One region of the Streptomyces sp. NPDC025273 genome, then DNA from elsewhere that is predicted to be linked to it. Evidence: riboswitches for the same ligand, from Rfam matches in the RefSeq annotation. Region 1 holds a riboswitch; each other region holds the start of a gene.

Region 1 (2,250 bases):
GATGTCCACGTTGGAGTCGGCGTGCGAGCCGCCGTTCAGGATGTTCATCATCGGAACGGGCAGCAGGTGCGCGTTCGGGCCGCCGAGGTAGCGGAACAACGGGAGGTCGGAGGCCTCGGACGCGGCGTGGGCCACGGCCAGCGAGACACCGAGGATGGCGTTGGCGCCGAGCGAGCCCTTGTTCTCGGTCGCGTCGAGGTCGAACATCGCCTGGTCGATGAGGCGCTGCTCGGTGGCGTCGTAACCGACGAGCTCCGGGCCGATCTGCTCGATGACGGCGAGGACGGCCTTCTCGACACCCTTGCCGTGGTAGCGGTTGGGGTCGCCGTCGCGAAGCTCGATGGCCTCGAACGCACCGGTGGAGGCGCCGGACGGAACGGCAGCACGTCCCGTGCTGCCGTCGTCGAGGCCAACCTCGACCTCGACCGTGGGGTTGCCCCGGGAGTCGAGGATTTCCCTGGCTACGACGACGTCGATGGACGGCACGAGGCATCTCCTTCTGGGATATGACACTGGTTGTGCAGGGTCACTGTGGCCTTGCGGCACGAGCCTAACCGGCCCGGCCCGCTCCGTCGGCCGACCGCCCGTCCCCTGGGACGAAAAAGGACCCAAGGACCCGCATTACCGGCAAAGCTCCAGAAATTTACTGGCCGGTAACTACAACAGTTGAACGATCGCCCTCACGGGACCCCCGGGAAAACGCCCCGGCCCGGCGCACACGGGGGTGAGCGCGCCGGGCCGGGAGCACCGCCGGGAGGAAAGGCCGGGACTACTTCAGGTGGAGCTGCTGACCCGGGAAGATCAGGTCGGCGTCCTCGACGATGTCGTCGTTCAGCTCGAACACCTTCTGCCAGCCGCCCTTGACGCCCTTGGCCCCGGCGATCGTGCTGAGGGTGTCGCCTGCCTTCACCTTGTATTCGCCGTCACCCTTCTTGACCTTGTCGCCGGTCGGAGTGGTCACGGTCTTCTCGGCCTCGGGGGCCGTGCGCGTCTCGCTGCGGCTGGCGGGCTGCTCGGCCTCGCGCTCCGGCTGAGCCGCCTTCGGCTCGGCCTCGCTCTGCGCGGAGCCGGTGTCGACACCCGGGTCCACACCGTCGTCGGTCAGGCCGCCGGCGCCGGCGCAGGCCCACGCACCCGGGCCCTGCAGGTCGAGGAGCTTCTCGGCGGTGGCTATCTGCTGGTCCTTGCTGGCCAGGTCGGCGCGGGAGGCGTACTGGGTGCCGCCGGCGGCCGCCCAGCTGGACTGCGAGAACTGCAGGCCGCCGTAGTAGCCGTTGCCGGTGTTGATGGACCAGTTGCCGCCGGACTCGCACTGCGCGACGGCTTCCCACGTGGCGACGGAGGCGGCGGAGGCACCGGTCGCGCCCATCAGCGGAACGGCCACGGCCGCACCGGTGACGCCGGCCAGGGTGGCGATACGGACGGCCTTGGACGGGCGACGGTGCTTGCCCTTGCTCGAAAGCAGCATGGTTCTCCTCACCGACGCCTACGAGGTGAGCTGTCGGGTTCGGGCCTGTGAGTTGCCCGGTCGCCCGCACTGGCAGGCGACTTCACCCCGAGCCGGCCCTCGCCCGTCTTCCGACGGCCGGGTCCGGCACTTACCTGGGTCCCCCGCTCCTGCCTACGGCGCTTTACGCGTCTGTCCCCTTCGGCCGACGGCAGGATTCGGCGTGTCGGTCGAAGGTGCCCGCGGTGCGAGCGGTTCAGACCGTAAACACACACAACGCCGACATTCAAAGATGGACATAACTGTCAATCAGCACTTATCACCCTGGAGGACCCTGCCGTTTCCGCAGGTCGGAGGCGATACGGGCCGAGCAGACGGGTGAGGCGGGCCAGTTCAAGCAAAGAGACCCATGTCTCACTTACGCATAAGTGGACATAGGCCCCTGAACTACCCCTGATTTTGGGGTGTTTTCCCGTCTTTGATCACTTGCCGACCGCGGCCTCGGCACCGGGCTGCGCGTCCGCTCCGGCATCCTTCGCGTCCGCCTGGAGGCCCAGGTCGAGACTCTGGCCGGGCAGGATCACATCCGGGTCGGAGCCCAGTTCCGTCTTGTTGGCCGCGTAGAGCGCGGGCCAGCCGCCGGGCAGTTCCCGCGCGTCGGCGATCGCCCAGAGGTTGTCGCCCTCGCGGACGGTGTAGGTCCCGTCCGCGCCGGCCTCCGCACCCTCACGGGCGCCGGACTCGCCGCGCGAGGCGTGCCGGCCGGACTCGCGCCCGCTCTCCAGGTCCGTCCCGGCATCCGC
Region 2 (2,250 bases), on a different contig from region 1:
AAGACCGTATCGATCGTCCTTCCCTGGTCCGTCCCCGCACAGACCTGACGTCCCGCCCAGACCTCGCGTCCGGTGAGGGCCCGCCTTCCGGCGCGGACCAGATCTCCTGTGCGGACCCGACCACGGCGTGCACACCCGTGGTCATTGCGCACCTGCCGCCCGGCCGAAGCCGCCGCGGAGCAGGGCCCTCGACGTGGTCGCGACAGCGGTATCGCGATCATCCCTGTGCACCACGGAGATCGTCCGCCGGAAGGCCGCGGGTTCCAGCCGGCGTACGGCGAGTGGGGCCGGGGACATCGAAGCGACCATCTCCGGCACCACCGCCACGCCGAGCCCGGCGCTGACCAGCGCGTAGCCGGGGGATTCGCACCAGGACTCGGCTGCCGGCCTCGGTGGTCGTACTGCCGGCGCTCGTCCCGTTCCCGGCCGTGGCCCTGCTGGTGGACCGTCTCGGCCGGTGGCTCCGCCGGCCGCGTACCGCCCGCGCCGTCGAGGGCGGCAGCGGCGCGGCGCTCACCGCGCTGGGGCTCGTACTGGTGACCGGGCCCTTGCTGCACTGATCCTGGTGGGTGCGGCCGTCAGCGGACCCTCCCGTACCAGACGTTCTTCGACCAGATCTTCTCCAGCCGGACCACGGCCCCGGTCTTCGGTGAGTGCCAGATCTTCCCTCCGCCGGCGTAGATGCCCACGTGGTAGACAGTGCGGCCCGCGTGGAAGAAGACCAGGTCGCCGCGTTGTCGCTGCGATCCGGTGATGTGGCGGGTCTTGTTGTACTGCTGCTGGGCCGTGCGGGGGAGTTTCTTGCCCGCCTTCTTGAACGAGTAGAGCGTCAGGCCCGAACAGTCGAACCGGTGGGGGCCTGTGGCGCCGTAGCCGTAGGGCGATCCCTTCTTCGAGGCGGCGATCTTGAGTGCCTTCGTCGAGTGGGCCGCGGCCTCGGCGTCGTTGACGAGGCCGGGGGCGAGCATGGTGGCGCCGAGGGCGACGGTGAGAACCGAGGCCGTTCCGGCCCGGGCGAGCAGAGACGGGACATGAACCTGCGCAGTCATGCGCAACCCTTCGTCAGCCGCCTGTGAAGGATGACCTGTCGGGTTCGGGCTGGCGAAGTTGCCCGGCCGCACACGGCGGCTTCACCCCGAGGGCCGTCCGGATGTCCGGTCGGCCCGATGTGCTCGGGTCCTCCACTCCTGCCGATCCACTTCTGTCGACCAGGCATCCGGACAGCGGCAGGACTCGGCGTCCGCCCGGACCGCCCCGCCGCGGTGGCGGGGGCTTGTCGTCCCAGGGATCTTTACTCACGTACGGCCGGATTTCCGAGCTGAAACGGCGTTATGTGAGAGTCGTCACGACTGATCCATTCAGGTGGACGGGATGGATCCAGGGCTTCGGCGGCGCCTGCCGACCAGCCCCGTACCAGCGGCGGAACGACATATTCCGCTCAGTGTCCGCGCGCGTCCGCAAGTTGAGCTGTCCCTCGTGCGGGGGACCGCCTACGCCGAACGAGCGAGGAAATCTGGGCGTCCCGTCGGGCGTGTCGTGAACGGGCCCGGAAGGGCCGTTGGTCCGGGGGAGTCGGGCGGGGCGCCCGTCAACTCGACCGGGCGGGGGGCATGGTGACCCGTCCCGCGCGCCGCTCCCCGTCCAGCAGCCGCAGCGCCCGCGCCAGCGTGGCCGCGTGGATCTGCGCCTCGCCCCGCTCGTGCATGACGACGAGGGCGTCGCGGAGGGAGGCCGCGCGGGAGGCCAGCGCCTGTGCGGCCCTGAGCGCCCCGTACGTGTCGCTGCCGCGGGCCGGATTGATCCGGCCGACCTGGTCGAGCACTTCCAGGTAGCAGTCGATGAACTGGGCCTCGGCGCGGGTCAGGGCGGGCAGCGGCGGGAGCTGGGGGGAATGCATCGGGATTCACCTCGCGGGGTGCGGCGGCTGGGACGGGGTGCGGTTCTCCATGACGTGGTCCACGAGTCCGTACGCCTGGGCGGCCGGGGCGTCGAGGATGGTGTCCCGCTCGATGGCGGCACTGATGTCCTGCGTACAACGCCCGGTGTGACGGGCCGGCATGGCGGTGAGCGTCTCGCGCACACGCACCAACTCGCGTGCTTCGATCTCGAGATCGGAGGGCTGGCCCCGCACCGGCTCGTCCAGGGCGGGCTGCTGAATGACTACCCGGGCGCCGGGCAGTGCATGTCGGTGTCCGGGTGCGCCGGCCGCGAGGAGCACGGCGGCGCTGGATCCCGCCCAGCCGAGACACA
Region 3 (2,250 bases), on a different contig from region 1:
GCACTGCGGCGGAATCCACCGGAACGCGGCGGCGTCGCGCCGGCCCCGGCCGACGGACATGCCCGGCGCACGGCAGGCACCCGCACGAGCGGCCGACCGGAGTTCCCCGTCGCTCACGCCACGACGATCACGAGCAACTCCCCCGCCCCCAGGCATGGTTGCCCCCGTCGGCACGGGCGGGGAAGCCGCGGTGCGGGGCCGCGGCCCGGGGAACACCGACACCCCCGCACCCGCGGCAGGCTCGTGCCGCATGCCGACCGATCGCCGCCGCCGCCGCGCCGGACACGAACGACGGGTGGTGCGGGTTCTTCCGAACCCGCACCACCCGTCGTCGGTGCTCCGCTGTCACACGGCGGAGCCTCAGTAGGCGCCGAACACGTTGTCGATCGAGCCGTACCGGTCGGCGGCGTAGTTGCACGCGGCCGTGATGTTGGCGACCGGGTCGTAGCTGTCCATCGACGTACCGGGCACGTGGTAGGCCTGGAAGGTCGGGTCGATCACCTGCAGCAGGCCCTTGGACGGGATGCCCGCGGCGGCGTTCGAGTCCCAGTTGTTGATGGCCATCGGGTTGCCCGAGGACTCACGCATGATGTTGCGGTGGATGCCGTCGTAGCTGCCCGGGATGCCGTGCTCGGCCATGACCGCCAGCGACTCCTTGATCCAGCCGTCGAGGTCGTTCGTGTACGCGGCGGGAGCGGCGGCCGGCGCCGCCGCGGGCGCGCCCTGCGCGGCGAGCGCGGTGCCGGTGCGGTCCGAGCGGTCGGCACGGTCGGCACTCCGCTCGGCGGAGGCGGACGCCTTGGATTCGGCCTTGTCCGCCGTTCCGGCCTTGTCCGCCGACTTGCTCTCGGCCTTCGCACCGATCGTCAGCTTCAGACCGGCGTGAATGAGGTCGGGGTTTCCGCCGACGGCCTTTCGGTTGTCGGCGTACAGCGCCTTCCAGCCGCCTTCGACGGAATGCTCACGCGCGATCTTGGAAAGGGAATCGCCAATGATCACGGAATAGGTGACGGGCGCGGACTTCTGCGCGGCAATCGCCTTGCCTGATACGGCAGTCGACGTGGTCACCTTTTCGACGGCGACCGGCTGCGCCGGTGCGGCGAAGGCTCCGGTCGCGCCGATCACGGGAAGGGCGAGAGCAGCTCCGCCCGTGCTCACGGCGATGATGCCGCGGGTCAGCGAACTGGTCCTGAAACGACGGTGCTTACCCTTTGCGGGCATGGTGAATTCCTCTCCGCCGCCTGCGAAGTGAGCTGTCGGGTTCGGGCTGGAGATGCCCGGCCGCGTGTGCATGCGACTTCACCCCGAGCCGCTCCGGGTACCGGATCGGCACTTACCTGGGTCCCCCGCTCCTGCCGTACGAGATGTGGTCGGGTTCCCGGACGGCGGCAGGATTCGGCGTTCCATCCGGAGTGAGGGTGACCGTAGGCGAGGAATAGCGAAAGGAACAAGCCCCGAATTCGTGATCACAATTCACTTGCAAGATCGATCCATCGGAATTCATGTAATCAACCCCACACCCACGATGCCAACCTTCTTGGCGCGCAAGGGAACCGGTCGACATGTCGATGCGTCCGGGACCCGCGGGAGTGACCCTGGTCACGGGGTCCGAAAAGGGCGATTTGCGACCACCTGAAACCACTCGGGTCGCACGAAATGGCCTTTTATGAATTACGGGATGAATTACTGATAACTCACTAAATCGGGCATACGGCTCATTGGTACGTTTCAGGGCATATCAGCGGCAGCCGCGTGGAATCGATCAGCGCATGACCGACAGCGCACGCCCTCACCCCACGAACCCGCGGATCACCGTCCTGCCCGTCCAGCCCGGCGATCCGCCGTTCCGCATCATGGAGATCGACGGAGAGATGGCCGGCCGGGCGACCTCGATGACGGACGTGCTGTTCATCGCGCGGGCTGCCGGCATCAGGGTCCATGACCTCGACGACCCGGCGGCGGTCCGGTGGGTGGGCGGCGGCAAGTTCACCTGGAGGCCGCACTGAGCCCGGCGCACACCGCACGGGGCGTCGCCCTGCCTGCGCGCCTCCCCGACCGTGCGTCCACGCCGCGCCACCACACGAGCATCGTGGCGCCGTCGCCTCAGCCGGCCGGAAGTTCGCCGGTCCAGGGGTCGAGGCCCGCCCTGCGTCGGGCCCGCTGGACGACCCGGCTCACGAACGCGTGCGACTGGCGCCCCCTCATCCCGTCCACGCTGAGGGGGACGGACTCGAAGCTGCCGGCCAGCAG

Evidence for each region. A riboswitch is a leader RNA that binds a small molecule or an ion and turns the genes downstream of it on or off. The one in region 1 is predicted to bind cyclic di-AMP.
Region 2: it holds a riboswitch for cyclic di-AMP, as region 1 does, so the genes downstream of both, AB0F38_RS22605 (C40 family peptidase) here and AB0F38_RS16175 (transglycosylase family protein) in region 1, are expected to answer to the same signal.
Region 3: it holds a riboswitch for cyclic di-AMP, as region 1 does, so the genes downstream of both, AB0F38_RS14635 (LysM peptidoglycan-binding domain-containing protein) here and AB0F38_RS16175 (transglycosylase family protein) in region 1, are expected to answer to the same signal.

The regions. Positions count from the first base shown of each region.
Region 1 is NZ_JBEZYP010000008.1:220,075-222,324, reverse strand. Features, by position in the region: gene eno (phosphopyruvate hydratase) at 1-486, opposite strand, end outside; gene AB0F38_RS16175 (transglycosylase family protein) at 770-1,468, opposite strand; cyclic di-AMP (ydaO/yuaA leader) riboswitch at 1,469-1,639, opposite strand; gene AB0F38_RS16170 (transglycosylase family protein) at 1,930-2,250, opposite strand, start outside.
Region 2 is NZ_JBEZYP010000014.1:93,493-95,742, reverse strand. Features, by position in the region: gene AB0F38_RS22620 (ATP-binding protein) at 1-48, shown strand, start outside; partial or broken gene AB0F38_RS22615 (LysR substrate-binding domain-containing protein) at 142-369, opposite strand; partial or broken gene AB0F38_RS22610 (LysE family translocator) at 372-560, shown strand; gene AB0F38_RS22605 (C40 family peptidase) at 579-1,049, opposite strand; cyclic di-AMP (ydaO/yuaA leader) riboswitch at 1,053-1,225, opposite strand; gene AB0F38_RS22600 (hypothetical protein) at 1,589-1,897, opposite strand; partial or broken gene AB0F38_RS22595 (ATP-dependent Clp protease proteolytic subunit) at 1,904-2,250, opposite strand, start outside.
Region 3 is NZ_JBEZYP010000007.1:162,347-164,596, forward strand. Features, by position in the region: gene AB0F38_RS14635 (LysM peptidoglycan-binding domain-containing protein) at 361-1,221, opposite strand; cyclic di-AMP (ydaO/yuaA leader) riboswitch at 1,226-1,411, opposite strand; gene AB0F38_RS14640 (hypothetical protein) at 1,770-2,006, shown strand; gene AB0F38_RS14645 (SMI1/KNR4 family protein) at 2,104-2,250, opposite strand, start outside.